Regions from separate parts of the Fictibacillus sp. KU28468 genome, predicted to be linked through region 3. Evidence: riboswitches for the same ligand, from Rfam matches in the RefSeq annotation. Region 3 holds a riboswitch; each other region holds the start of a gene.
The links. A riboswitch is a leader RNA that binds a small molecule or an ion and turns the genes downstream of it on or off. The one in region 3 is predicted to bind thiamine pyrophosphate.

Region 1 (10,179 bases), 500 kb from region 3:
CCGAACGATTGGGGCGGATACCTATGAATCCTTAAACCGGTATTTATTTGGAGACCGATTTGCTTCGGGAATTAATTTCATCATGTTCATCATGCTGTTTGGGGTCACTTCGGTCATGCTGTCAGGAACGGGAGCCTTATTTTCAGAACAGCTTCATCTGCCGTTTCATGCAGGTATCATGCTAACGATCATCCTGTGCTTTTTGGTGATGCAAAAAGGAATGAACGGAATTTTGTGGACCAATTCAGTAATCGTTCCGGTCATGATTTTATTCTCCTTGATCATTTCCGTATCGATGCTTTTTTCTCCCATAGAAGCTCCCCTTATTAGAACAGAAGACTTCACTCAGCATTGGAAATGGCTGCTCAGCCCCTTTACATATGCTGCCTTTAATTTGACCTTGTCACAGGCCGTTCTCGTGCCATTAAGCCGTGAAGCAGAAGATGATACAGTCATTAAATGGGGAGGGGCCCTCGGTGGATTAGGCCTTACATTTATCCTTTTGAACAGCCATTTTGCTCTATACCTAGTGCCGCAGTCTGTACAATATGAAATTCCGGTAGCAGAGATCATCAGCAAACTGGGTATTTTTGTCCACTTTCTATTTTTGATTGTGGTTTATGGGGAGATTTTCACTACATTGATCGGCAATTTATTCGGGCTGATCGAACCGATGAAACAATCTTTCAAGTTATCTTCCAATGTCATTTTAGGCCTTTTAATGGGAGGCGGATATGTCATCAGTTTGTTTGGGTATTCCTCTCTTCTCCATTATCTCTATCCCCTTTTTGGTGTCATCGGTCTGTCGTACCTGGCGATCCTTGCTTTTAAAAAGAGTTATTAGGTACAGGGAAAATCAGAATATACAGGATGTCCCTTTCTTAAAATAGTAGAAAGAATCGTCACATGCAGACAAAGGGGGGATGGTATGGGAAATACAAAGCATACAGGGCCAGTATCACTTCCGCTCAAGCCGGATCCCTCACTTTGGGCGAGTCCTGTTCCATTTGGTTTTGGGAAAAACAAACCTCATCATGTAAGAGACACACTGAAAGCAGCATGGGAGAACCGTGATAACTTGAAATATGCAGCAAAAATATTGAACGAGGGGGTATGTGACGGATGTGCACTTGGTGTTTCCGGATTGCGTGACCAGACCCTTTCAGGGATGCATCTATGCACCACCCGGCTCAATGTGCTTCGTTTAAACACAATGCCGGCAATACCTGAAAAAATGCTGCATGATGATATACAAAACTTAAAGAAATACAGCAGTTCCGAGCTTCGTCAGCTTGGCAGAATTCCTTACCCGCTGATTAGAAAAAAAGGAGATCAGCATTTTCGGCGGATCACCTGGGATGAAGCACTAAATACGATTGCCACAAAAATAAAAGCCATTTCTCCGAAACAGCTTGCGTTCTATTTGACTTCCAGGGGCATAACGAATGAATCCTATTATATAGCAGCAAAAGCAGCCCGTTTTATTGGAACGAATAATATTGATAACGCCTCGCGAATCTGCCATTCTCCCTCTAAGACAGCTTTAAACCGGATGCTTGGTATAGGGGCATCAAGCTGCAGCTATAAGGATTGGATCGGGACCGGCGTTCTTGTGTTCTGGGGATCTGTTTCAGCGAACAACCAGCCGGTTACTACAAAGTATATTTATGCTGCCAAAAGAAAGGGAACAAAAGTAATTATCATCAATCCCTATGCAGAGCCTTCCATGGAACGCTATTGGATTCCTTCCATTCCTGATTCAGCTGTATTCGGTACCAAAATTGCTGATGATTTTTATCAAGTAAAGATTGGCGGGGATATTGCACTGATTAATGGAATCATTAAGCACTGGTTTGAGATGGAGCGTAAAGAGAGAGGTTCAGCTCTGGAGCATTCGTTTATTAACGAGCATGTTAAAGGACTTGAAGAGATGAAACGTCATGTGCGCGGTCTGACGTGGGAAAACCTTGAAAAGTCTTCGGGCATAGGGAGAGAGCGAATCTGCGAACTGGCAGAGATCCTGGCCTGCTCAAAGTCGGGTGTATTTGTCTGGTCAATGGGTCTGACCCAGCATAGGTTTGGCACCGATAATGTGTCACAGATTGTAAATCTCGCACTGCTCAGAGGATTTCTGGGCCGGGAAAATTGCGGTTTGATGCCTATTCGCGGGCATTCGGGTGTCCAGGGTGCAGGTGAGATGGGAGCCGATCCCTTTAGTTTGCCGGGCGGCGGATTTGATGAGAGAACACGGCAGCGCGTACAATCGGTTTGGGGTTTTGCTATACCAGACTGGCAAGGAGACATACTAGGCATCAGCCTGGAGAATGCTCTCCTTACTGAAGATGCAGACAGAAAGCTGAAGCTGTATTACATGTCAGGCGGGAACTTTTTGGAGACCATGCCAGATCCAGACTTTGTAAAGTCCTGTCTCGAAAACATAGAAGTCAGAGTCCATCAGGACATCATCCTTAATACATCTACTCTGCTTGATGCCAGGGATTGTGTCATCGTCCTTCCTGCAATGACAAGGTATGAACAGCCGGGTGGCGGGACTTCCACTTCAACCGAGAGAATGGTCTATTTTTCACCTGAAATTAATGGGCCGCGGATGGAAGAAGCACGTCCGGAATGGGAGATCTATAGTGAACTTGCTTCTAGAGTCTGGCCGGATCAAAGGAATATCATGCAATTCTCCGATGCAGAAGCAGTCAGAAAGGAGATTGCAATGGCTGCTCCAAACTATAAAGGGATACAGGATCTTTGCAAAAAAGGAGATGTGTTTCAATGGGGAGGTGCCTGGCTTTGTGAAGGAGGCATTTGCCCGACAGAAAACGGCAGGGGGCGGCTTTTTGCTATTGATCTGCCGGAACAGCGGCAGGGAAAAGGAGAATTTACCATTACGACAAGGAGAGGAAAACAGTTCAATTCCATGGTTTATCATAAAACGGATCCTTTTAACCAAGCATCCAGAGAAGACGTACTCCTTCACTTGAAGGACGTTTTAGAGCTTGGTTTACGGGAAGGAGAATCCGTTGTGGTTTACAATCGGCACGGTTTGTTTCGGGGCCGGGTGAAGATTGCAGACATAAAAAGGCGTAACGCCGCTTTATACTGGCCAGAAGCCAATTGTTTAATCCCTAAAGGAGTTTATGAAAGATCAGCTGGAATTCCGGAATACAATTCAGGAGCCTTAATTGAAAAGGCTGAAGTATTTTATGCCCAAAAAGACAAGGCATATAAAGAGAAAAGGCTGGCTGAGTCAGAATTAGATGATGATTAAGTTCTTAGTAGTATATTTGGATTTTTTTGAATACTATTACTATTTTTGAGCGTAGTGACAGATGATCCCGGCTATGATAAAGTTTTTAAAAGAAAGTCCTTCTAGAATAGACAAAAATAGTTTGGGAGTGGACAGAAAAGTGAACACAGAAGCAGGTCTCAAAAAAGACATAGGGCTTTCAGTGGCGATGTCTCTTGTAATTGGAACAGTGATCGGATCAGGTATCTTTATGAAGCCTGGAAAGGTAATTGAGTATGCTGGAGGCTCCAATATGGCGCTGCTGGCCTGGATACTGGGGGGACTCATCACCCTGGCAGGCGGCCTGACCATTGCAGAAGTTGCCACTCAAATTCCAAAAACAGGCGGGCTATACGTCTATATGGAAGAAGTGTACGGAAAAGTATGGGGTTATTTAAGCGGATGGGTTCAGACGGTCATCTACGGACCTGCTGTCATTGGAGGGCTTGGACTCTATTTTGGCTCTTTGATCGCGAACCTTTTTGGATGGAATGAAAAGACCGGTCCATGGATTGGCATTATAACCGTTATTTTCTTGGCGGCCATTAATAGTTTCGGCACCAAGTACGGGGGAATTGTTCAGAACGCCGCAACGATAGGAAAGCTGCTGCCTATTATTTTAATTATTGTGTTTGGGATCTGGAAAGGAAATGAAGAGGTCCTGAATGCAGGCAGCGGACTAACAGGCGAGATTAGTATGGGAGCAGCCATATTGGCGACATTGTGGGCATATGATGGATGGCTGATGGTTGGTTTTGTAGCAGGTGAAATGAAGAACCCTGCAAAAATTCTTCCTAAAGCCATCGTCGGCGGTATTCTGGTTGTCACTGCAGCTTACCTCCTTGTAAATGTAGCGATGTTTCATGTACTTCCTGCAAGCACGATCGTCGACCTCGGCGAGAACTCTGCAGGCAGAGCAGCTTCCTTATTATTCGGAGATATTGGCGGAAAGCTGATTGCTATTGGAATCGCCGTTTCTATTTTCGGTTGTCTTAACGGGAAAATTCTGACGTTCCCAAGGGTAACGTACGCCATGGCTCAACGCAAGCAGCTTCCGGCATCCCGCTTTCTGGCTTCTGTTTCAGAAAAGTTTGGAACACCGATCCCTGCGACAGGGCTTCAAGTCGTGTTTGCCGTTATTCTGATGCTTGTTTCCAACCCGGATTACCTATCAGCCATGGCGATATTTGCTATTTATATTTTTTACATTTTTGCCTTCTATGCCGTCTTTTTATTGAGAAAAAGAAACAAAGAGAAAAAAAGGACGTACAGCGTTCCTCTGTTTCCGTTTGTTCCAGCGTTTGCGATCATAGGGGCTGGTTATATCGTGATTGCGACGATCTTTGATAATCCGAGGGACAGCTTAACTGCAATCGCTGTGACTTTGTTGGGCTTGCCGCTGTATTGGTATTTAAATAGAAATAAAGGCAAAACTTCAAGTGATGAATTCTTGAAACAACAAGCCAAATAATCGTCATTATCTATTTGCTCTGCTGAGTTTTCAGCAGGGCTTTTTGTTTTATCGAATAAAAAGGCAGCATACTACAGAAAATGAGAAGAAAACAAAGTGGAGGTGAATGAATGGATGAAGATCAGGAAACGTTTAAAACGACGGCCGATTGCAGGTTCAGAAGCTAAAGCTTATGAAAATATTGAAGTTTCTTTACAGATTGATGAAAACCTCGATCACTTGAATAATATCTTAGGTGAGAGCATGGATGTGAAGATCCTGCCCGTTATATGCTCATCATCGTATTTTACTCGCTTCATTTGTGTTCGTATGTCGTCAGAAATGTCAGCAACTTCATGATTTCAAGCGTACTCCCGGATACGAACGCATGGACGTTTCAGATTATGCTGATTCTTGTTTCTCTGTATTCCTGCTATTATGGGTTGAACAATATTGCACGTGTGAACGAATTCTTAAACCCCATCATGGCGGTTCTGTTTATTGCATCGCTTATATTAACGCTGAACCGATTCGATATCAGGTACTTTAAGCCGGTTTTGGAACAGCCTCTTTCTACGGTCATGCAGGGGGCTTATACGACGACCGGTTTTCCATTTATTGAAGTCATATTGTTAGGCACGGTTTTTACGTATGTCAGGAAAAAGAAAAAGCTGATGAGATCCTACCTAAATGCTATTGTCGCGTCAGGAATTATACTCCTCATTACCATTATCGTAGACATAGGCTGTGACGGCTACTACATGGTCAGCCGGACTACATTTCCTACATTTGAACTGATGCGCGCCATTAATATTGTTAAAATTTGAGCGGATCGAGATCCTGATTGCCGTTGTTTGGATCGTCGGGATTTTTGCCAAAATCGTAATCTGTTTTCTTGCTGCTATGATGGGACTGCAGCAGGTTGCCAAGCACCATTCTTATGGACCGTTTCTTCTTCCTGCGGGTTTGCTTGTATGGGCAATGAGCAACCATCAACACAGCAATACGATGGAATTTACCGATTTCGTCGAAAAAACTGGACGCTCTGGTGGTTTACTCTATATATTCTTTTGATTGTGGTGCTGATCATTGGAGTAATCCTTAAAAAAATTAAGAGATCTGAACCATAAAAAGAACCCGCCCATTTGAGCAGGTTCTTTTTTAGTTTAAAGCAGTTTTAAGCTGACGGTATTTTGCAGAAAGGCTGGATGCGGAAGTGCCATAGCGTTTGGCTACTTCAGATTGTGTGGCAGGCTCATTCAGGACGTCCTTGGACGCCAAATAATGAAGAGCGGCTGCATAGGGCTGTTCTTTACGGATAATTGGATTTTGTGTCTTGTTCCACACATTCCAAATTCTTTCTGCCTCATTGTAGATCTCCTCTGATGTGTTCTCTTTAAGCAAAGATAGAACTCTATCAGCCGGCTGCGGCACAGCGTCTTCATCAGCTGCTTTCTCTAGTTTCGACAAAAGAACTTGTAGAGCTTTAGGAAAATCATCTTTCAAGGTTATTTTCAAGTCAGTCAGCGCATCTAAGCGTTTTTGCAATTCTCCCTGAGGAATCTCTGCAAAATCAATGTAAAATTCGTAATGTTCTCCAGTGTAGATAATAGAACCTGCTAGATCGGTTCCGTCGTGTGGAAGAATCTCAGAATTAAATTCGACCGTGTATTTCTGATCGGTCATCATATCTTGTAATAAAAAGGTATTTCGGTTCACTTTTGAGATCATTTTATAAACAGAAGGGAAACTCTTCTCCCAGTCTGCTATGATATCCAAGATTTCCGGCTGTTCTTTCCCTTTTTGCTCTTTAAGGTAATACGAAATTGGTGATCCGCCGTCCTTCACGTCAGAATGGAACATCAGCCAGCAAACCATCAGATTCGCATACGTTTGTTCTTCATCTCTTCCAATCTTGTATTTTTCTATGTAATTGCGTGTTTGGCTCCCCATTTCTTCATGAAAATGGTCAAAGGCAAACTTAGCTAAGCCTTCCTGATGGCGGCTCACTTCCACAATTTTGTTTAATTGAACGGTTGTGACCGATCGAAAACAGCAATTCTTATATTTTTTCCCGCTGCCGCATGGACACGGTTCGTTTCTTCCTGCTTTGTTCATGTTACCCTCCGTACTTCACTGCTCTTGTTGTAAATAAATCACTTTGTAAATACTAGCATATTCGGGTGATATTGCAACTCAAAGCTATAAAATTACCATATATTGTAACGAATAGGTGCTTTGGGTCGTCTATAAATTAAAGGGGGACATGATGATGATAAAAAAGAGAAATCAAAAGTTTATGGCCGTATGGGTGCTGATCGTTTTAGTTCTTGCGTCGTGCAGCAGCAAGGATGAAAACATGGCATCAAAGTCGTCTGAAGGGGGAAGCTCTTCCACCATCATGAAAAGGGAATCCGCTAAAGAAGACAAGCAGCCTGCTGCCGACCAAGGACGAAAAATGATTTACACGAGTGAAATTATAATAAGCGTTCAAAACATTAAGAAGGCCCGGAGTGAAGTGGAACAACTCACAAAACAAATGGGCGGCTATATCGCTGAAAGTGAATTCTTGTCTGAAGAAGAAGGGCAAAATGGGGGTTACCTGAAAATAAGAATTCCAAAGGAAGATTTTCTTGTTTTCACAAAAAAGGCAGGAGAATTAAGTTCTGGGAGCCCTCATGAAATCATAAATGGACGAGATGTTACAGAGGAATATACTGACTTGGAAGCAAGGCTGAAGGCAAAGCGCATTGTTCGTAACCGTTTGGAAAGCTTCATGAAAAATGCAGTAAAAACAGAGGATCTCCTTGCCATATCAAAAGAACTATCAGGAGTGCAGGAACAAATTGAAAAAATCCAGGGCAGAATAAACTATTTAGAGAATCAAAGCGATTTTTCAACGGTTACGGTCCATTTTGATATGAAAAATATTGGGACGAAGAACAATAAAAATCTGAATACCTGGGGAAATTCAATGACCTTATTTAAAGAGACGTGGAATGGACTGGTTCATACTATTTCCTATCTTATTATTGCACTCATTGGATTGTCGCCTGTCATTATCCTTTTCGTGGCTATTGGAGGAGCATGGCTTTACTTAAGAAGAAAACAGCGTTCAAAAAAAGAAACCAAACCGTAAAAGGTTTGGTTTCTTATCCAAGGAATTTTATATATTCATCTGTCAGTTTCATGAACTGTTTTTCATCACGTTTTTCCAGGGCTTCATCTATTTTTTCTTTATAACGTTTCATCTGATGGGCGTGCAGCGACTCATCAAGGATCATCTGAGCAACCATATTAAAAGCGAACGGGTCATTTTTCTTCTGAAGTTTATATTTCACAAGATCGTTCATGTCTTTATTATACGATGTATTGTCTTTCATGCTCTATTCCTCCTTGAACTTTTTTGCAGAAGCTTGTAGGATTGAAAGCTCATGCGTTAGTGGGTTTTTACTAGTATACTTATCAATGGTAATAATAGCAACAGTTTAATCTGAAAATTTAGTTTTTTTCATTTTGCTTCTCAATTTTTAAATCAGCCAGGACTTCATCTACAGAATGGAATTTTTTACTGTCCAGCTGTTCACCGCCTTCCATATCAAATACTTTTAATTCGTAAACATCTTCTGCAGGGTTATATTTGACTTCGACGGGATTGGTGTAATTTCTTGAGAAGGATTCTTCTGTTTGTGAATGACTGTAAACATCTTCTGGATTTTGTTTTAAATTTTGCAGTTTCTCTCTAATATTCATAATTTCTCTCCCTCCAGATTTTCTATCGGGTGTTGTATAAATAATGCCCGTATCCGTTCGTTTTTAAACACAGCAGCCTAACTTTTCGACAAATTTTATCCCTTGTTTGACGCTTTGGCTGCTGTCATATAGGATAGAAATAACATCATACATCGTATACCACTAGGGGAGCTTTGATTTAAAGCTGAGAAAAGAAATGTCTTTGACCCTTTGAACCTGATTCGGTTAATACTGGCGGAGGGAAGTGGCTTAAACTTTTATCAGCTTTCATGTTTAAGCCGCCTTCTCTTCAGATGGCGGCTTTTTAGCGGTCGAAGGAGGTCATGTTCAGCTTCAGTGCACAGGGACCTTAACAGAACGGGCCACTTGCGCTCTTCTAGTGGTGAAAGGAGTTCTTCCATATGTTAAAAACACCAAAAGCATTAACAGTTGCAGGATCAGATTCAGGAGGGGGAGCAGGAATCCAGGCCGATTTAAAGACGTTTCAGGAATTGGGAGCCTATGGAATGTCTGTCATCACAGCTGTGACCGCACAGAATACATTAGGTGTTCAAGGGATCCACCCGGTACCTGTTGAGATGATCATGAAACAGTTAAACAGCATAGAAGAGGATCTTCGTCCTGAAGCTTTAAAAACGGGTATGCTCTTCAGTGCAGAAATTATAGAAGCGGTATCTCATCATATTCGAAAGTATGAATGGAAAAACGTTGTTGTGGATCCTGTAATGATCGCGAAAGGGGGGGCTGACCTTCTGAGAAGGGATGCAGTAGAAGCCCTGAAAAAACAGCTGATTCCTCTAGCCTCGATCCTGACACCGAATATTCCCGAAGCTGAGCAGCTAACTGGAAGAAGCATTTCCACAAAGCAAGACAGGGAGGATGCTGCAAAATTTTTGCATGATTTAGGAGCAGGAATGATCGTGATCAAAGGAGGCCATCTCTCTCATGATAAAGCGCCAGTCGACTTGTTTTATGATGGCGAGAAGATGCATGAGCTGGAAGGAAGAAGGATTGATACACCGCAAACTCATGGAACCGGCTGTACGTTTGCAGCTGCCATTGCTGCTGAACTGGCACTTGGAAAAACCCCGTTTCATGCTGTAAAAACAGCGAAAACTTTTATTCAGGAAGCAATCAGCCACCCGCTTCATATTGGCAGCGGCCATGGGCCGACAAACCATTGGGCATACAGGAGGAATCAGGCATGAACGAACTGAGTGTGCTTTTAGAAGACATTAGAAAGAAAAAACCTCTGATTCATCACATCACTAACCATGTAACGATGAATTTTTTAGCGAACGGCATCTTGGCAGCTGGAGGAAGCCCGATGATGGCTCATCATTATGAAGAGGCTGAAGAAGCCGTCATGGCAGCTGACGCACTGGTTTTAAATATTGGAACCGTTGAACCTGACTTAGTTAATGCAATGGTTTTGGCTGGAAAAAAAGCGAAGGAACTGGGCATTCCTGTCATTTTGGATCCGGTGGGTGCAGGACTTTCCCAATTAAGGAAGAAAGCCGTTGAAGAGCTGGTAGAAAAGGTTTCTCCCGATGTCATTTGCGGCAATGCTGCAGAGATCTCCTTTTTGTATGGAGGTGACTGGGGTGGCAAAGGGGTTGATGGTGAACTATCAGGAAACGATGATGAGCTTGCTTTGCATGCGGCCAGAAAGCTCGGT
Region 2 (10,179 bases), 850 kb from region 3:
AGGGCTTCGCGATAAGATGCAAGAAACCTTTCATATTCAGCCGATGAAAGAATTAGCCCGTCAGGAATCTTCTGATGGTACGATAAAATTTTTGTTTGAACTCCAGGACGGTTATTCTATCGAAACAGTCCTGATGCGCCATGAATATGGAAACAGCGTATGTGTGACAACACAGGTAGGCTGCCGTCTCGGCTGTACATTCTGTGCGTCAACGCTCGGCGGGTTAAAGAGAAATCTGCATGCGGGCGAGATTGTAGCTCAAGTGCTTCAAGTGCAGCGTGCGCTCGATGCCACTGAAGAAAGAGTAAGCTCAATTGTCATCATGGGGATTGGTGAACCTTTCGATAACTACGAAGGACTGATCAAGTTCCTAAAAGTAGTAAACCACGACAAAGGGCTGAATATCGGTGCAAGGCATATTACGGTTTCCACAAGCGGAATCGTGCCTTACATCTACAAATTTGCTGATGAAGGAATGCAGATCAACTTTGCGGTATCCCTTCATGCTCCGAATACTGAAATCAGAAGCAGGCTAATGCCGGTCAACCGCATGTATCCAATGGAAGAACTGATGGAATCAATTCGTTATTACATCAAGAAGACCGGGCGCCGGATTTCTTTCGAATATGGTCTTTTCGGCGGTGTGAATGATCAGGTTGAACATGCTGAAGAACTGGCAGATCTGATTAAAAACGTAAAATGCCATGTAAACCTGATTCCTGTCAACTATGTACCGGAACGTGATTATGTCCGGACACCTAAGAAGCAGATCTTCAAATTTTTAGATACGCTAAAAAAACGGGGTGTCAATGCTACCTTACGAAGGGAGCAGGGACATGATATTGACGCAGCCTGCGGGCAGTTAAGAGCGAAGGAGCGTCAGGAAGAGACGAGGTGACGTAAATTGCAGTATGCCTTTAAAACAGATACTGGTAGAGTTCGTCAGCATAATGAAGACAGCGGGGGAGTGTTCACAAAAGGTGAACACTTTCTTGCCCTTATTGCGGATGGCATGGGCGGACATAAAGCGGGAGATGTTGCCAGTTCCAAAACAATCCAGTCATTTGAGGAAGCCTGGAACGCTTCTTCAGAAGAAATTTCAGAGACTCCTGTAAAGGCTGAAGAATGGCTTTTAGAAACCGTAACACAGACCAATTTGGATCTGCATCAGTATGCAAATAAGAATATTGACTGCAGCGGGATGGGGACAACACTTGTCGGAGCCCTTTGCACACCTTCCTATTTAACGATTTTACATATCGGTGACAGCCGCGTTTATTATTTTTCTGAAAAAAAGCTGATTCAAAAGACCGAAGACCATACCCTCGTTAATGAGCTGGTGCGGTCAGGGCAGCTATCGGAAACAGAAGCGGAAAATCACCCTAGAAAGAATGTGATTTTGCGGGCCCTTGGAACGGATGACCATATTGATGTGGATATTCAAACGATTTCCTGGGGCGAGGGAGATATCGTTTTGTTATGTTCAGACGGCCTCTCTAACAAAGTAACCCGCGAAACGATGGAAAACATACTGAATGATGACAACCTCTCGTTGGAAGATAAAGCTGATCGACTTGTGAACCTTGCAAATGAGGCCGGAGGAGAGGATAATATCACGATTGGACTCGTCCATTATACGCCCCAGACACCGGAAAAGGGAGTAAGTTAAATGATTGGCAAGCGTATAAGCGGCCGCTATAAGTTGCTTGAAGTCATCGGTGATGGCGGAATGGCAATCGTATACCGTGCCAAGGACTTAATCCTTGACCGGGATGTTGCGGTTAAAATACTTCGATCAGAGTTTTCAGACGACGAGGAGTTCATCAAACGATTCAGAAGAGAGGCTGAAGCGGCAACGAGTCTCGCCCATCCTCACATCGTAAGCATATTTGATGTGGGAGAGGAAAATAATGTGTACTTCATAGTCATGGAGTATGTAAAAGGGAAAACGTTAAAACAATACATCAGGGACCACGGCCGCCTGTCTGTTGAAGAATCCATACAGATTATCAGGCAGATTGCCTCAGGAATGGTTGCAGCTCATGAGCATGGGATCATACACAGGGATATCAAGCCCCATAATATCTTAATTGATGAGCATGGATTGGCAAAAGTAACAGACTTTGGGATCGCTCTCGCCATCACATCCGCAACGATTACCCATACGAACTCAGTGCTTGGATCGGTCCATTACTTCTCTCCGGAACAGGCGCGAGGGGGAGTGGCCAATGCAAAATCGGACATCTATTCCCTAGGTGTTGTGCTGTTTGAAATGCTGACAGGCAGGGTTCCGTTTACAGGGGAATCACCGGTATCCGTAGCCCTTAAGCATCTTCAGGAGGAAGTTCCCGAGCCAAGGAAAATCAATCCGGAAATTCCGCAGAGTGTAGAAAATATTATTCTTAAAGCACTGACAAAAAATCCGGTGTACCGGTATGACAGTGCTCTTGAAATGATGGACGACCTGGATACGGCGCTCTCTCCTCACCGTCTGCATGAGCAGCGGTGGAGCAATTTTGATGATGCGGCAGATGCTACACGGGTCATGCCTCCGGTATCCATGAACAAAGCAGTCGAAAAGCCAGCTTCAAATCTAAAAGAAACCGCTGAACCACCGGCCAAAAAGAAGAAAAAAAGATGGTGGCTTGTACTGCTGATTTTACTGCTTTTGCTCGCAGGTGCTGGAGCGGCTGCTTTTGTGGTCATGCCTGGATGGTTTAAAGTGAAAGATGTTTCTGTTCCCAATGTTATCCACAAAGATTACGAATACGGGTTTGAGCGGCTCGCAAAGCTCGGTTTTAACGTCGAGCGTAAAGAGCGCTACGATGAAGATGTGGAACAGGGGAAAATTATAAAACAGAATCCTGATCCGCATTCTATGGTTAAAGAAGGCAGCACGGTTACACTTTTTGTTTCTAAAGGCTTTAAGAAAGTGGACATGCTGGATCTTACCGGAATGGGTGAAGATGCTGCACGAGACCTCTTAAACGAAAGAGGCTACGATAGCAAGAACATTGAGACCATACCGGTGGAATCAGAGGAAACTCCTGAGGGTGAGGTCGTCTCACAGAGCCCGGATAAAGAGGAAAAAGTCAATCCAAGCGAAATACAGGTGATTCTTCGTGTCAGTACCGGCCCGCCTTCGATTCAGCTTGAGAACTTGTCAAATTCCTCGAAAGAAGATGTTGAGAAATACATCTCGCAGGAAGGGCTTAGAGTCAACTTTACAAAAGAGTACTCTGATACCGTAGAAGAAGGAAAGGTCATCTCGCAAAAACCTTCACCTTATACGAATGTCAAAAAAGGTTCTACGGTTGATGTCGTTATTTCAAAGGGCAAGAAACCAGAACCGAAGCCCAAACCAAAGCCTGATGATCAGGAAGACATCACATTTAATAATAAAATAACGGTTGAAGTTTCAAAGGGTGATGAGAATAAACAATTCCAGGTCAGAATTGTTTACAGCGATGCCAAAGAGGAAAATGCTGTTTTCGTAGAAGAAGAAATTTCCCAGACGAAAGAGTATATGGTGCCTTTGACCGTCTCGCCGGACCATGATGCTTCCTATACCGTTTATTTAAATGGGAAAGAGCAGGCATCCAAAACATTTAATTATCAAGATGCGAAGGAAGGTAAATTCAAAGGAGCGAACAATGGACAATAAGACTGAAGGCAGAATTATTAAATCAGTCGCAGGATTCTATTATGTACAATACAATGACAAAGTCTTTCAATGCAGAGGCCGGGGCAATTTCCGTAAAAAGAAAATTACGCCAGTGGTCGGAGATTGGGTCGTATTTGAATCCTCCAATCCGACAGACGGATACATTATGGATGTTAAGGAAAGAAAGAACGAGTTAAACCGGCCGCCAATTTCAAATGTTGACCAGGCAATTCTCGTTTTCTCTGCCGTCCGGCCGGAATTTTCAAGTTCGCTGCTGGACCGTTTCCTTGTCCATATCGAAGACAATGGCATTCAGCCGGTGATCTGCATTACGAAGATGGATTTGATTGAAAGTGCAGAGTATCAGAAGGAAATCGAAAATTACATCGCTGCTTATAAGAAGCTCGGCTATGAGGTCATTCCAACCTCTGCGATGTCGCTGGCCGGCATGGATGACATCAAACCGATATTTAAAGGAAAAACGAGCGTCTTCGCAGGACAGTCCGGGGTAGGGAAGTCGTCTCTCTTGAATGCGCTGATGCCTGAACTCATGCTGGAGACGAATGACATATCAGATCATCTTGGACGCGGAAAGCATACAACGAGGCATGTTGAACTCCTTCCTTTTGAAGAGGGCTTGATCGCAGACACTCCTGGGTTCAGCTCATTGGACTTTGTAGAAATTGAAACCGAAGAGCTCTCCTACAACTTCCCTGAGATGAAACAGAGGGTATCACAATGCAAGTTTCGCGGCTGCACTCACAGCTCTGAACCGAAATGCGCAGTAAAAAAAGCAGTGGAAGAGGGAGAGATCCCATCGTTCCGCTATGAGCATTATCTTGAATTTTTGCAGGAAATCAAGGATCAAAAACGGAGGTACTAGCATGGTAAAAGTTGCGCCTTCCATTCTTTCCGCAGACTTTTCAAAGCTCGGTGAAGAAATTAAGGCAGTGGAAGAAAACGGTGCTGATTATATCCATATCGATGTGATGGATGGGCATTTTGTGCCGAATATTACGATGGGACCTTTAGTCGTTAAAGCAATCAGGCCGCTCACTGAACTGACATTTGATGTCCATTTAATGATTGAAAACCCTGACCGGTATATCCCGGAGTTTGCAAAAGCAGGTGCTGATATCATTACTGTTCATGTTGAAGCATGTCCGCACCTTCATCGGACCATTCAATTAATTAAAGAGCAGGGAAAAAAGGCAGGGGTCGTATTAAATCCTGCTACTCCTGTTGAAACCATTCAGCATATTTTGGCTGATATAGACCTTGTACTCATCATGTCTGTAAATCCAGGCTTTGGTGGACAATCCTTCATCCACGCTGTGCTTCCAAAGATTGAAGTATTATCTGCGAGGATCAAGGAGCAAGGCTTGAACGTTGAAATTGAGGTAGACGGCGGGGTGAACGCAGAGACTGCCCGTCTTTGTGAGAAAGCTGGAGCTACCGTACTTGTAGCGGGATCAGCCATTTATGGGCAAAAAGACATAAAGGGTGCAATCCGTACCATTCGTGGTGTATAATATATTAGAGAATAATTGAAAAAAGTAACCACAGGGGGAGTCCCATACAGGGGCTGAGAGGGGAGTACACTCCCGACCCTTTGAACCTGAAGCAGGATCATGCCTGCGTAGGAATGTGGAGTCGCTGTTGTTTTTACGCTAAGCAACCGTCATTCACATGCCGGTTGCTTTTTTCTTTTCTTAACGAGTTTAGGAGGAGATTGATTTGAGTAAAAAAATTATGTTTTTGACTGAAGTGGCGATGATGTCAGCGTTGGCCATCATACTTAGTTTTGTTCAATTTAAAGGGCTTTGGGCAAATGGAGGCTCAGTTTCATTGGAGATGCTGCCAATCTTTTTAATGGCATTCCGCAGAGGGGTCCCTGGCGGAGTATTAACTGGTTTGATTGTCGGGATGGTTAAAATCCTGGTTGATGGAACTGCAGGATATAATCCCGCTGGTTTGATCCTGGATTACCCTCTCGCGTTCCTATTGGCTGGATTTGCCGGGGTGTTTAAAGTCAGTTCGGCAAGCCAATCTAAAAGGAGGATCTCAGCGATTGTGGCAGGCATCGCCTTCGGAAGCCTGCTCCGTTTGGCCTCCCATGTTGTATCAGGAGTCATATTCTTTGCATCATACGCCCCAAAAGGCATGAACCCTGTCCTGTACTCCATTGTGTATAATGCTTCATACATGATCCCGGTTGCTTTGATCACTGCAGCTGCTTTTATTTTCTTGACAAAAACAGCACCGCGGCTGCTGCACAGGACCGATCCAAGAGTTGTTAACGCGGCATGAAAATTATCATTTTAGCAGGAGGTCCGGAAGAAAGGCAGCCGGACCTCTCTTTATTTGCCGGCGAAAAGGCAGTCTGGGCGGGTGTTGACCGCGGTGTATTCTACTTGTTGAAAAAAGGAATCATACCTGGCTGTGTATTTGGAGATTTCGATTCTGTGAACAGAAGTGAGCGTGAATGGATGGCTTCATTTAACCTTCCTTCATTTGAGTATGACAGTGAAAAGGATAAAACCGATCTAGAGCTGGCCCTTGATTGGGCACTGGAGCAAAAACCGGAGCAGATCCTGCTCATGGGTGCTACGGGCGGGCGCCTGGATCATGAATTGGCCAATATCCAATTGCTCCTTCATGGACTCGAAGCCGGAATTAACATTGAAATATGGGACAGGCAGAATAAGATTGCCTTATCAGCACCAGGACTGCATATCATACAACAAGAGCCGGAGTTCTCTTATGTCTCATTCCTTCCATTTATCGGACCTGTTACCGGCCTGACTCTAAAAGGGTTCAAATATCCGCTTCAGGATCAATACTTGCCGATGGGTTCTACTCTCTGCATTTCCAATGAGCTTGTAAATAAAAGTGGTACTTATTCATTCTCGGGCGGCATATTAATGTTGGTAAAGAGCCATGATTAATATTTTATGCGTCGGGCCGCATGGTACTATTTTTATAAAAGCGAATATATTTATTAGGGAATGTCTTATTTTTCAAAGGGCCTGGAGGAGGGGTATGATGAAATTTTACACCATTAAACTGCCTAGGTTTTTAGGGGGATTTGTACGTGCGGTTTTAGGTTCATTTAAAAAAGGATAATCAATTCCATCCAAAAGAAAAAAGCACCCTTGATGGGTGCTTTTTTCTTTTGGAAATTAAAAAACAACGGGGATGCCGTTGTCTTAAGAGCGATTAAACGCGTTCAATTTTTCCAGATTTAAGGGCACGTGCAGAAACATAAACACGTTTAGGCTTCCCGTCAACCAAGATGCGGACTTTTTGAACGTTTACTCCCCAGCTCTTTTTAGATTTGTTCAATGCGTGGGAACGCTTGTTTCCTGTTTTAGGTCCTTTACCAGTAACGTAACATTTGCGTGACATAATTGTACCTCCTTTATAACAGTAAAACTGTATCATATCAGTCGTATGTTAAATACTAACCTATAGTAGCATGACCACTAAAGAAAAGCAACAAATGATTTTTCGCATTTCAAGTAAAAAGGCTTGACACGGCTTTGTGACTATTGTCAAATGGAGTTGTCCTTTCATAAAACTTAATTTTATAGTAAAATGAGGTTTAGCCATAATTGATTGATTAAAGGAGGATTCATCATGTCCATCGAAATGAAGAATAAATACGGCCAGATTGACATTTCTACGGAAGTGATCGCTACTATTGCTGGCGGCGCTGCTATTGATTGCTACGGAATTGTAGGCATGGCTTCCAGGAAGCAGTTAAAGGATGGTATTACCGAACTTTTAGGACGTGACAACTTCTCCCGGGGGATTGTGGTTCGGCAGGAAGAAGATGAAGTACATATTGACATGTATATTATTGTAAGCTACGGAACAAAGATTTCTGAAGTAGCCCATAATGTACAGACAAAAGTGAAATATACCCTCGATCAAATGCTGGGTCTCTCAGTAGATTCTGTAAACATTTTTGTTCAGGGTGTAAGGGTGACAACCCCTTAGTTAGGAGGAAAGTTCGTGTCTTTAACAGTTTTAGACGGTAAAAAGTTTGCGGCCATGGTTGCATTGGGAGCCGCAAACTTATCAAAAAACGCAGCAATGGTAGATGCCCTTAATGTTTTTCCTGTGCCAGATGGGGATACAGGAACCAACATGAACCTTACGATTACTTCTGGTGCAAAAGAAGTTCAAAACAACATAATTCCCGATATCAGTAAAGTCGCGAGCTCTTTTTCCCGAGGCTTGCTCATGGGGGCAAGAGGCAACTCCGGGGTTATATTATCCCAGCTTTTCCGTGGTTTTTCAAAATCAATCGAAGGAAAAGAAACCATTACTTCGGCTGACTTTGCAAGAGCATTTGAGAACGGAGTAGAAACAGCCTATAAGGCTGTGATGAAGCCAATCGAGGGAACCATTCTTACGGTGGCTAAAGATGCGGCAAAACGTGCCGTTAAGGCGGCCAAAAAAAGTGATGATATCCTTTTCGTCATGTACGAAGTTGTAACGGAAGCCAAAGCTTCCCTAGACAGAACACCTGACTTGCTTCCGGTATTGAAAGAAGTAGGCGTTGTTGATTCAGGCGGACAAGGCCTTCTGACGGTTTATGAAGGCTTTCTTTCCGCGCTGGAAGGAAAGGACCTTCCTGAAATTTCTCCACAATCGCCTTCTATGAAGGAAATGGTTAATGCCGAGCACCATAAAGCACAGCTTCATATGAAAACCGAAGACATCCATTTCGGATACTGTACAGAGTTTATGGTGAAATTCGAACCTGAGAAATTAAAGAAGGCGCCTTTCAGTGAGGAAGCATTCCGCAATGAATTAAACGAGCATGGCGATTCTTTGCTTGTTGTTGCCGATGATGATCTTGTAAAAGTTCATATTCATACGGAACAGCCGGGCAACATGCTTACCCTTGCTCAGAAACATGGTAGTCTGATCAACATTAAAATTGAAAACATGCGTGAGCAGCATACTGCGATTTTGGAATCTGAGACACATGTGCCCGTTAAGATGCCTGAAGCTAAACAAGAGAAAAAAGCATATGGCATCGTTACCGTAGCGATGGGGAGCGGCATTAAAGAATTGTTCACTTCACTCGGTGCCGGTTACGTTATTGAAGGCGGACAAACGATGAACCCTAGTACCGAAGATATCGTCAAAGCCATTGAAGAAGTGAATGCTGAAAAAGTAATCGTACTTCCGAATAACGGAAACATTGTTATGGCTGCAGAGCAGGCAGCATCCATCGTCGACCAGGATGTAATCGTCGTCCGCTCTAAAAACGTTCCTCAGGGAATGGCTGCTCTGCTTGTGTTTAACCCTTCAGCCGAATTGGAAGAAAATCAAAAGAAGATGACAGACGCGCTTTCAAGCGTAAAATCCGGACAGCTTACATTTGCTGTAAGAGATACTTCCATTGATGGCGTCGAGATTTCAAAAGGCGATTTCATGGGGATCTTGAACGGCAAGATCGTAGCTTCGATGCCGGATAAAGATGAAGCGGTTCAGGAGCTTGTAAAGGAAATGATTGATGAGGATTCTGAAATCATCACCCTGATTTCCGGCGAAGATGCATCGGATGAAGATACGGAACGTTTAGTTCAGTTTATCGAGGAATCTTTCCCTTCTGTAGAAGTGGAAGTCCATGAAGGCAGCCAGCCGCTTTATCCTTTTATTATCTCAGTTGAGTAGGTAAAATGTTCTCTCCATTATTGTTGAGTTATGATACAGTAATGGAGGGAATATTTTTTATGTCAGCTATATATTTTTATCGGAGGGACATGAATGAAATACAAAAGTGTTTTTGATATAATCGGGCCGGTCATGATTGGGCCTTCAAGCTCCCATACAGCAGGAGCTGCACGAATCGGTAGGGTCGCCCGCCACCTGTTTGGCAGGAAGCCAGAATATGCCCATATTTCTTTTTATGGTTCGTTTGCAAAAACGTACCGCGGACACGGGACTGATGTGGCGATCGTTGGCGGAATCCTTGATTTTGATACTTTTGATACTAGGATTGTGGATGCGCTTTCATTGGCAGAAGAGCAAGGTATTGATATAAAAATGACCGAGGAAGATGCACTGACCGATCATCCCAATACCGCAAAGATCATTCTTGGTGACCAGAATGGAAAAATTGAACTGGTTGGGATTTCGATCGGCGGAGGGAAAATAGAAATAGTTGAGCTTAACGGTTTTGAATTGAAGCTGAGCGGAAACCATCCTGCAATGCTGATTGTTCATAACGACAGATACGGAGCCATCGCAGGAGTTGCAAATATTCTCGCCAAGCATCAGATCAATATTGGCCACATGCGGGTTTCACGAAAAGAAAAAGGACAAGAAGCTCTCATGATCATTGAAGTAGACCAAAATATAGACCCGGTACTCATCGAGGAGATTGAATCGCTGCCAATTGTACAGCAAGTGGTAAAAATTAATGAGTAACCTTGAAAGGGAGAAGTAAGTATGTTTCGTAATGTTGCCGAACTAGTGGAACTTGCCGAGGCAAA
Region 3 (10,179 bases):
AATGATTGTTCCATACATCAAAGGAAACCAGTTTGTTGCGGAGTGCAGCGGTGTTGCCCGTCAGCAGCTTCAGTGCTTCAGACGTCTGGTGAGCGACAACCATTTGGACAACAGGCGCAATGATTCCCGCCGTATCACACGTTGCTCCGCCCATCGGCACCTTTTCCAGGAGACAGCTTAGACAAGGCGTCTCACCGGGTAAAATCACATAACTGAGTCCGTAGCTTCCAACGCATGCGCCGTAAATCCAAGGAATCTTCTTCTCCTGGGAGATGTCATTGATCAGCAATCGCGTATCAAAATTATCTGTCGCATCAATGATCAGATCGGCAAACTCCGTCAGTTCCCTCAGTTCTTCAGCTCCTGCATCCAAAACAAGGCCCTCTACGTGGATATCGGAATTAACCTGTTCCAGCCGTTCTCTTGCAGCAACCGCTTTAGGCATCCGGTACTTTGCATCTTCCTCGCTGAAAAGCTGCTGACGCTGGAGGTTGCTCCATTCTACATAGTCACGGTCAGCAATCGTGATCCTGCCCACACCCGCGCGGGCAAGAATTTCTGCATTGCCCGTTCCGAGCGCACCCGCACCGATAATCACAACATGTTTATCAGACAAGAGATCCTGTCCCTCTTCTCCTATAGGCTCGAATAACATCTGCCTGGAGTAGCGATCATTCATTAAATACTCATTCCCTCCAGCGGACTGCTTGCCGCTGCATACCTTTTCTTTGGAATTCTTCCCGCTTCATACCCGAGACGGCCGGCTTCAATGGCAAGCTTCATGGCCTCGGCCATTTTTACTGGATTATCGGCCCCTGATACCGCTGAATTCAGCAGTACTCCATCAGCCCCCAACTCCATGGCCGCCGCCGCATCAGCCGGTGATCCGATGCCTGCATCTACAATCACTGGTATATTGGCCTGCTCAATAATAAGGCTTATGTTTAACGGGTTAATGATCCCGAGGCCAGATCCAATGGGGGAAGCTCCGGGCATTATGGCATGCACGCCAAGTTCCTCTAATTTTTGTGCAAGAATGACATCATCTGAAGCATAGGGCAAGACCGTAAACCCCTCTTCCAACAGCATTTCTGAAGCCCGCAGCGTTTCCAGCGGATCAGGCAACAGGGTTTTAAAATCTCCTATCACTTCTACCTTTATCATATCACATAGCCCCGAAGCTTTTGCCAGCTTCGCGATTCTAACCGCCTCTTCTGCCGTTTTCGCACCCGCCGTGTTCGGCAGAAGCGTAAAGTTCTCTGCCTCCAGCTTTTCTAAAAAGTTTGGCTGGTCAGGATCAAAAATGTTCATCCTTCTTACGGCAAATGTAAGGATTTCCGTGCCCGACACCCTTACTGCCTCTTTTTGGACATCAAAATCAGGGAATTTACCTGTTCCTAAAAGCAATCTGGAGCGAAATTCATAGTTTCCAATCTTCAGCATAACCTCATCCTCCTCCTACAAAATGTACGATTTCTATTTTGTCACCATCTGCTAAACGCGTTTCTGCGTGCTGGTTTTTATCCAAAATTTCTTGATTCAATTCAACGATTGCCCCTTTGCCGGCAAGCTTTAACTCTCCCAAAAGTTCCTGGATTGTACGGGCTGAGGCTATATCTAAGGCTGTTCCGTTAACCATCAGTTTCATGAGACTCATCCTTTCATCTTTTCATAGGCAAACCGGTCTGGCGCAAACTCTTTTAATCTTTCTTCCTGCAGATTTCCGATCAGCAGCTCTGCCATCCATCGCCCTGTCAGCGGACTGAGCAGGATCCCATTGCGAAAATGGCCTGCCGCAATGTACAAGTCTTTATGGTAAGGATGTTTCCCCATGTACGGGAGGCCATCAGGGGTTTGCGGCCGAAACCCTGTCCATGCCTTCTCCCATTCGCCCTCTTCGATAGCAGGAAGGACTTCACTCGCTTTTGTCAGCAGTTCCAAAACTCCCTTTGCTCTGACCTTTCTGTCGTATGTACCTGCTTCCATGGTTGCTCCGATTACGAGCCTGCCTCCTTGCTTAGGGACGAGATAGCATTCATCTGAGATAACAGTTGATGTAATGACCGGTTCTAAAAAGGTTAAAGAAAGACACTCTCCCTTTACTGGAAAAAGAGGCATGTGCAATCCGGTCTGGGCCGCCAGTTTCCCTGTCCAGACGCCTGATGCGAGCACTGCCTTCTCTCCGAAAAACATACCCGCGCTCGTTTGGATTCCAATCCCTGACCGGCCCATTTCGAATCCGGCTGCTTCGGTATAATCTAAAAAATCAGCTCCAAGCATTGCTGCAGATTGGGCAAAGGCTTTCGTCAATTGAGATGGATTGACCTGGCCGTCTTTCGGCAAATACATTGCACCTTCCAATCCGCTGGACAGCTTCGGCTCCATTTTCAAAAGCTCCGATCCGCTGATCCACTCTGCCGGCTGGCCGCTATCGTTGTGAAAATCAATGAGTTGCTGCAATCGGAGGCTTTCCTTTTCATTTTTTGCCGCTTTAAACAGCCCTTTGTCTATAAACTCAATGTCAATCCCGCTGATTTCCTTCAGTTCCCTGTTTAACTCAGGAAAAAGGCTCCTGCTCTCACGGGCCATCGTGTAGAGCGGCCCTGCCTCATTCAGTTCTGCCTGCGCTCCAAGCATTCCTGCAGCGGCCGATGAAGCTTCATTGCCTATTCGGTTCTTTTCAATCACAAGCACGGTATACTCTGTATGTTTGCGCAAATAGTAAGCAATGGCACAGCCGATTATCCCCCCGCCAGCAATGATCACATCATAGTGCCTGGGCATTATGACATCTCCTCCTTCTTAAGTGCTTCCGCATAGCCTTTCGCTTCTAAACCCGGATCTGCCGCCGACCAGATCCCCGACATGACGGCGATTCCTTTTGCTCCCGCTTTTATGAGTTCACTAGTATTACTTGGTGTAACTCCTCCGATTGCGATAACTGGAACAGTGACCGCTTCAGCAACCTCCCGCAATTGATCCAGACCCCGCGGCTCGCTCCCTTTTTTGCTTCCTGTTTTAAAAACGTGTCCGTAAAACAAATAATGAGCTCCTTTTTCTTCAGCATAGAGCGCTTCATCTATGGAATGAACGGATTGGCCGATTCTCAGCCCGCTAAAATAGCGGTGTACGATTTCCGGATCAAGACTGGAGCCTTTTAAGTGAACGCCTTCAGCTCCCGAAGCAACGGCTACATCCACACGGTCATTGATATAGATCTGCTCCCGGCCCAATCCTTCTCTCTTCAATCTCTCTGCCAGATTAAAAATCTCACCGGCACTTCTGTCTTTTTCCCTGATATGTATGCACGTCACATATGGAGCCAGGATGGATGCGGCCGAGATGATTTCGTCAGGCTGCTTCCTTCCATTCGTCATTGCATGAAACTCGAATTTCCCCATCTTGCATCCTCCTTTTCTCCATGCAAAAAAGCCACCCTTTTCGCAAAGAGTGGCTGATTATCTGTTTTCTAATCAAGAGCAGCTGTATGTGTCATACAGTGCAGATTCCACTTCCCTACGCTGGCATCATCCAGATCAGGTTCAAAGGGTTTAGAACAGGTTGTTCAGTCTCAGCCGGCAAAGGCTCCCCCAGTGTTGCTAATAGGTATTTAATTAATTTCATCTTACCATTCAGGTCAAAAATGTAAAGAGATTAAAATTTGATCTTCGATTCCAGGAAGGATCGAAGCTCTGAGACCGGCATGCGGACCTGTTCCATTGTGTCGCGGTTACGTACCGTTACCTGCTGATCTTCTTTAGAATCAAAATCATACGTAATACAGAAAGGAGTTCCGATTTCATCCTGTCTGCGGTAACGTTTTCCGATGGAGCCTGTTTCATCATAATCAACCATGAAGTCGCTGGCAAGACCGGCAAATACTTCTCTTGCTTCTTCAGAAAGCTTTTTCGATAAAGGAAGCACTGCTGCTTTAAACGGCGCAAGAGCTGGATGCAAGTGAAGAACAGCCCTTGTATCTCCGCCTTCAAGCTCTTCCTCTTCAAACGCGTCGATCAAGAACGCAAGTGTTACACGGTCTGCGCCAAGTGAAGGCTCGATGCAATAAGGGATGTAACGGTCATTCGTTTCTTGATCGATATAGTTAAAGTCTTCACCAGAGTGCTCACTGTGGCGCTTAAGGTCAAAATCAGTACGGGATGCGATGCCCCAAAGCTCTCCCCAGCCAAACGGGAACTGGTATTCAAAATCTGTCGTAGCGTTGCTGTAGTGGGAAAGCTCTTCGGATTCATGGTCACGCAGGCGAAGCTTATCCTGTTTCATGCCAAGATTCAATAAGAAATCGTGAGCATACTGCTTCCAGAAATCAAACCATTTCAGTTCTTCGCCAGGCTTGCAGAAGAACTCGAGCTCCATCTGTTCGAACTCACGGGTACGGAACGTGAAGTTACCAGGTGTGATCTCGTTACGGAAGCTTTTGCCGACCTGAGCGATCCCGAACGGCAATTTCTTTCTCATCGTACGCTGCACGTTTTTAAAGTTTACAAAGATCCCTTGTGCTGTTTCGGGACGAAGATAGATTTCGTTCGTGCTGGATTCCGTTACACCCTGGAACGTTTTGAACATCAGGTTAAACTGGCGGATAGATGTAAAGTCGTGCGCATCACAATCCGGACATGCGATGTTATGCTCTTCAATCAACTTTTCCATTTCATCGAAAGAAAGCCCGTCAACAATCTTCTCGATTCCTTTTTCAGCAAGTGCATCTTCAATCAATTTATCGGCACGGTGTCTTGCCTTACATTGCTTACAGTCGATCATTGGATCATTGAAGTTTCCGATGTGTCCAGATGCTACCCATGTTTGCGGGTTCATGAGAATCGCTGCATCCAAACCAACATTGTATGGAGATTCCTGAACAAACTTTTTCCACCAAGCTTTTTTCACGTTGTTCTTCAGTTCAACGCCGAGCGGGCCATAATCCCACGTATTGGACAAGCCTCCGTAAATTTCTGAACCCGGAAAAATAAAGCCGCGCTGTTTTGCCATGTTGACGATCTGTTCCATTGTCACACTCATGACCATCTCTCCTTTTTTAGTAAATGCTAATTAAATCAACCAAAAAAGCCCTCATCCATAGACAAATATCCTTGTCCAGGGACGAGAGCTTATACTCACGCGGTTCCACCCTAATTGATGCTAAAAAAAGCATCCGCTTTGGTCAATTAATCGCTCGAGACTGCCGTTTCTCTGAACTTTTGTCCGGGCTTCCACCATCCCCGGATCGCTTTTCACAAAAGCACCTCAGATACTATTCGTCTGTCATAGCTTTACATCTTTAGATTATGGGGAAAATAGTACAATTTTTCAGCCGTATTGTCAAGTTTTTTCAGCCAGTTGGCCCTTTTCCCTATTATAAGCCAGAAGTTTCCGGTTCATTCAAAGGGTTGAAGAGTGTTTACTGTCCGGTGTGGGGGTTTTACATGCCGATGTTTCGGATTTACTGGCCAATTTCACAGACAGCAAAAAAACTCCTCACTTTATAAGCGAAGAGTTTTTTATTCTTACCTAATAAAAGCCTCCATAGCCGCCTGGGAAACCGCCGTATCCGCCCGGAAAACCGCCGTACCCTCCCGGAAAACCGCCAAAGCCGCCAGGATATGGTGCAACCCCGCCGTATCCGTAACCGTAGCCATAAGCGTACGGACGGGGCGCAAGGGCAAACCCTGCAATGGAACCCAGTCCAAGACCTACCAAGGCTGCACCAAGGACCGGAAAGAACCGCCCTGTCCCATCATCATGATAGGGAAGGAGATAGACATTTTCTGTATCAACGCTTTGGATGGAGCCTCTATAGACACTCCCGTCATGGGTGGTAATTTCAACGTCTTGCCCAATATGCTGACAGCAAAGACCGTAATATTGTTCCTTCAAAAGTAAACCTCCTCTTTACCCTGATTACACTAATTACCCTGCATCTTATGCAAATTGTGGAAAACGGGTGTGGACAGCAGTCTGCCCGTTTCAACTATTGGAGAAAATGGGTATATAGAAGATAGAAACCTTGAAAGGGGCTCCTTTATGGAAAAAGATTTGTCACAGCACAAAGAACATGCCCAAAGAAAAGCAGAAGAATATAAAGATGAAGCTGCACCATGGATCGTCCGGATGGCCCGCTTCGGCCATTTCTCAAAAGGAGCCGTTTATATTGTCATTGGAATACTTGCCGTAATGACAGCATTCGGTTTGCAAGGTAAATTAACCACTTCCTCAGGTGCCCTCTACACCATTGCCAAGCAGCCCTTTGGCTCTGTCATGCTCGCTGCGCTGGCTGTGGGGCTTGCAGGCTATGCACTGTGGCAAGTCATCATGACGGTCTTTGACCCCGAGCATAAAGGAAATGACGCAAAAGGATGGATGGCGCGAATCAGTTATCTCATCATCGCTGCCATATATTTCAGTCTATGTGTTAGTGCAATCAAAATAATCTTCAGAGCGAGTGCCAACTCGTCAAGTCAAAAATACCAGACCTTATCCGCAAAAGCGCTGGCACAGCCCTTTGGACAAACAATCATTGCGGTTATTGGTGCTGTATTTATCGGTATCGGGGTTTATAACTTCTACAAGGCCTATACGGAAAAATTCAAAAAAGGGCTTAAACGTCATGAGATGAATCAAAAAGAATGGAAGACCGCACGTTATATCGGGAAGTTCGGACTTTTTGCACATGGTGTAGTATTCGCCATCATAGGCATCTTTTTAATCAGAACAGCCATTCAGGCAGATCCAGATGAAACAAAGGGGCTGGATGGTGCTCTGGCTGAACTTGTAAAGCAGCCGTTCGGTCCAGTGCTCCTTACAATCGTCGCTCTCGGACTGGTCGCTTATGGCGCCTACTTGCTCTTTGAAGCGAAGTACCGAAGACTCGATCCTTAATGATAAAACAGCCTCGTCCCTTTTGGACGAGGCTGTTTTCATTTACCAGGCTTTAATACTAGTTTTTCTCCGTTTTTGAAGCTGGATTCATTCGTTTCCGTTACATGATAGCGGCCTGTAGTCCAATCTTCAATCTGGTTATCATACCACTTGCTGAGGACATGTCCTGACTGTCCTGGACCGACGACATTGTAGGTTTTCGTCAAGTCTGCAAGATCAACTACCGTTCTCCAGGCAGCTCCATGGTTCACTTTCCCTGTAAGAGAATCCCAGCCTGCAGCACCTACTGTTACCCTGCTTCCTCCCATCGGCGTTTTTTTTGGATTAAACAGCAGGTTCAGCGGCTTTATCGCTGATAGAGGATGATCAAACGGCAATGTATGATACGTTCCCCACTTCCACTTATCGGGATTTTCACCCTGCAGCTTCTCCACCTGTTTAACCGTTCTGCTGAAGGAGATTGTTGCGGCTTTGTCCAGCCCCCCTGCCTCTTTGATCCAGGGACCTTCCTTACCCTCGGCCGCCTTGCGGATCAGTTCATCAACGACTTGAGCCTTGCCGTCAAACAAAGGCATCATCTTTTCATCAATCTTTTTTTCAAAGAGAACATCGCTGAACTCTTGCATCCATAAGTTGAACAGCAGGGGCGCAGCAAGATTTTTGTCATCTTCATGATTCCAGTCTTTCAATAGTTTTACCGCTTTTCTGCCGTTTGTCCCAAGATCTGCAGTCTTCAAATGGGAGAGAAGGATCGGCAACATTTCTTCTGCCTGAAGATTTTTCCTGTCGAACTGCAGCTTCTGCATATCTTTTACGGAAAGCTTTTCTTTGGCTGACAGAACATCTTTTATTCGCTGCTCCCGGTAAGGCTGGGCCCATGAATCAGTAATGTGGTACGGGTAATCGTCACCGATCACTTTATTATTGGCCGTTGCAATAAATCCTTCTTTTGGGTTCACGGCCGTCGGGAGCTTATCCCAAGGAATATAACCCTTCCATTCATATTTCTTTTCCCAGCCCGGTACAGGGACAGAAGCATATTTCTCTTTACGGATCGGAATCAGTCCATTGGCGCGATAGGCAATTGTTCCTTCTTTAGATGCGAAGACAAAGTTCTGGGCCGGTGTATGAAAATAAGTCAGCGCCTTTTTAAACTCATTCCAGTTCTTTGCTTTATTAAACATCAGTACAGCCTGAAGTTCCGTTGAGGGTTCAAGTGCCGTCCATCTCATGGAAAGCGCCGTATTCTTTTGCTTGTCATAAGCAAATTCGGACATAATCGGACCGTGACGGGTAATCGTGACTTTGTAAGGAAGGGTCTTTTGATCTTTCACTTTTATATTTTCTGTGATGATTTTTGCTTTCTCCCATTTTCCTTCATACAGAAATTCATCCGGATGATCGGAATTTCGTTTTTCAATGTAAAGGTCCTGAACATCGGGTCCTACATTTGTGACTCCCCAGGCAATCTGTGTGTTCCGGCCAACGATAATTCCCGGAACCCCCGCAAATATGACACCGCTTACATTCATGCCGGGTGCTTTTAAATGGCTTTCGTACCAGATCGATGGCGTGCTTAATCCAAGATGAGGATCGTCTGCAAGATACGGCAGACCCGATTTTGTTTTGGTTCCGGCCACCACCCAATCATTCGATCCGTTGAATTCATTAGGAATGACCGCTTTAGCGAGGCTGCTCTTAATATCCACCTTTGCTTTGCTTGCGATATCAATGATTTCTGCTCCGCCCTTTGGATAAGAAGGGAAAAGATCAAGTGCGTTGCCCTTTGGGAAATTCTGCAGCAAGTAATGCCTGAATGCCTGTCCTTCCCAATGTCCGCCAAGATCAAAGGCCATATATTTTCCAATGGTCAATGAATCGACGGGCGTCCATTTCTTTGGCTTGTACCCCACCATCAAAAATTCGATCGGAAGTGAATTGTTCTTTTCGGCATCCCTTAAGTAGGCGTTCACGCCATCCGCGTACCATTGCAGCACTTGCTTCGCTTCAGAAGAATACAGTTCATACGATGCCTCTGCGGCTCTTCGTAAACCAAGCGTCCTGAAATAACGGTCCTTTTCCACCGTTTTCTCACCGATTACTTCGCTTAATTGTCCTGACGCCTGGCGCCTGCTCAAATCCATTTGAAACATCCTGTCCTGAGCCGTAACGTATCCTTGGGCAGTATATAAATCTTTTAAACTGCCAGCCTTGATATGAGGTACACCGTTCTTGTCACGGACAGCTACTGCCGTTCCGGAAAGTGATGGAACGGTTTTTGTACCGCTCACAACTGGAAGGCTCTTTCTTAGTATCCAATAGGCAGCCGATCCCGAAATGGCAGTGACGAGAAGCAGTCCTGCCAGCATAATCACGGCCACTCTTTTCCATTTTTTCTTTTTCAGTATCTGTTTTTCAATTTGAATAGCTGTTTCCACCTGTATTCCCCCTCTTTCTTTATGGCTTCTTTACTCTTGTCTTTTTTCCTTCTCCTGTAAAATCCAATTTTAAGAAATCTCATATGCCCTGCAAAAGTTTATATATTTGATAGAAGAAGTATTGATGGTTTAAAATGGTTACTTTGAAAGGGGGAGCCGTATGAAAAAATGGATATCGCTGACGCTCATCCTTTTTGCATTATGTACGCTGGCTGCTGGAGGGTGGTATTACTATCCCCAGTTTAAGATAGATCGCCTGAAGGCACAGAATGCAGCAGTCACTGAATCCGCCGGGACGAAATCCCATTCGGCTGATGTTTCTTATATTCAGCATTTAAAAACCCTGCCTGCAAAAGAGATTCATCATCTAGCTTTGGGAGATTCGGTCATTCAGGGCCGAGGTTCTGATCAAGGCGGTTTTATTAAAATGGCCAGCAGTAATCTGGCTGTCCTTACGTCTAAAAAAGTGCAGCTAGATAATCAGGGAATTTCAGGAGCAACCAGCCGTGATCTGCTTAAACACATCTCATCCCCAGGTATGTCGGACCGGATAAAATCTGCGGATATTATTACGATCAATATCGGGGGCAACGATCTGGTGAAGCTTGCTTTAAAGGAAGGGCCTGTCCAGGCACTTCAGGATTATCAAAACGTGAAATCTGCTTATGAAGAAAATTTAAATAAGATATTTTCATTGATTCGAAAAGAGAATCCTGATGCTATTCTCGTATACAATGAATTGTATAACGCTGTGGACTCGGGAGAATCCTTTTATCCGGCAACTAAAAAATTGCTGAATGACTGGAATCTGATTGCCTATGAAACAACAGCCAAATATAAACCATCT

Region 1: another riboswitch for thiamine pyrophosphate. It lies ahead of thiD (bifunctional hydroxymethylpyrimidine kinase/phosphomethylpyrimidine kinase); the one in region 3 lies ahead of OKX00_RS18165 (thiamine phosphate synthase).
Region 2: another riboswitch for thiamine pyrophosphate. It lies ahead of thiT (energy-coupled thiamine transporter ThiT); the one in region 3 lies ahead of OKX00_RS18165 (thiamine phosphate synthase).

What each region holds. Positions count from the first base shown of each region.
Region 1 is NZ_CP110666.1:2,953,991-2,964,169, reverse strand. Features, by position in the region: gene OKX00_RS15390 (YkvI family membrane protein) at 1-844, shown strand, start outside; gene OKX00_RS15385 (FdhF/YdeP family oxidoreductase) at 929-3,280, shown strand; gene OKX00_RS15380 (APC family permease) at 3,420-4,769, shown strand; gene OKX00_RS15375 (hypothetical protein) at 4,884-5,108, shown strand; gene OKX00_RS15370 (GerAB/ArcD/ProY family transporter) at 5,039-5,575, shown strand; gene OKX00_RS15365 (GerAB/ArcD/ProY family transporter) at 5,562-5,822, shown strand; gene OKX00_RS15360 (YecA family protein) at 5,910-6,866, opposite strand; gene OKX00_RS15355 (DUF4349 domain-containing protein) at 7,018-7,887, shown strand; gene OKX00_RS15350 (IDEAL domain-containing protein) at 7,901-8,131, opposite strand; gene OKX00_RS15345 (hypothetical protein) at 8,250-8,501, opposite strand; TPP riboswitch at 8,656-8,761, shown strand; gene thiD (bifunctional hydroxymethylpyrimidine kinase/phosphomethylpyrimidine kinase) at 8,903-9,709, shown strand; gene thiM (hydroxyethylthiazole kinase) at 9,706-10,179, shown strand, end outside.
Region 2 is NZ_CP110666.1:2,603,399-2,613,577, reverse strand. Features, by position in the region: gene rlmN (dual-specificity RNA methyltransferase RlmN) at 1-898, shown strand, start outside; gene OKX00_RS13530 (Stp1/IreP family PP2C-type Ser/Thr phosphatase) at 905-1,669, shown strand; gene pknB (Stk1 family PASTA domain-containing Ser/Thr kinase) at 1,670-3,664, shown strand; gene rsgA (ribosome small subunit-dependent GTPase A) at 3,654-4,547, shown strand; gene rpe (ribulose-phosphate 3-epimerase) at 4,549-5,196, shown strand; TPP riboswitch at 5,220-5,327, shown strand; gene thiT (energy-coupled thiamine transporter ThiT) at 5,402-5,974, shown strand; gene OKX00_RS13505 (thiamine diphosphokinase) at 5,971-6,612, shown strand; gene spoVM (stage V sporulation protein SpoVM) at 6,710-6,790, shown strand; gene rpmB (50S ribosomal protein L28) at 6,884-7,072, opposite strand; gene OKX00_RS13490 (Asp23/Gls24 family envelope stress response protein) at 7,304-7,666, shown strand; gene OKX00_RS13485 (DAK2 domain-containing protein) at 7,682-9,358, shown strand; gene sdaAB (L-serine ammonia-lyase, iron-sulfur-dependent subunit beta) at 9,452-10,114, shown strand; gene sdaAA (L-serine ammonia-lyase, iron-sulfur-dependent, subunit alpha) at 10,136-10,179, shown strand, end outside.
Region 3 is NZ_CP110666.1:3,457,361-3,467,539, forward strand. Features, by position in the region: gene OKX00_RS18145 (thiazole biosynthesis adenylyltransferase ThiF) at 1-679, opposite strand, end outside; gene OKX00_RS18150 (thiazole synthase) at 679-1,443, opposite strand; gene thiS (sulfur carrier protein ThiS) at 1,448-1,648, opposite strand; gene thiO (glycine oxidase ThiO) at 1,654-2,784, opposite strand; gene OKX00_RS18165 (thiamine phosphate synthase) at 2,784-3,401, opposite strand; TPP riboswitch at 3,497-3,602, opposite strand; gene OKX00_RS18170 (glycine--tRNA ligase) at 3,655-5,037, opposite strand; gene OKX00_RS18175 (LSm family protein) at 5,527-5,892, opposite strand; gene OKX00_RS18180 (DUF1206 domain-containing protein) at 6,040-6,894, shown strand; gene OKX00_RS18185 (penicillin acylase family protein) at 6,933-9,338, opposite strand; gene OKX00_RS18190 (GDSL-type esterase/lipase family protein) at 9,493-10,179, shown strand, end outside.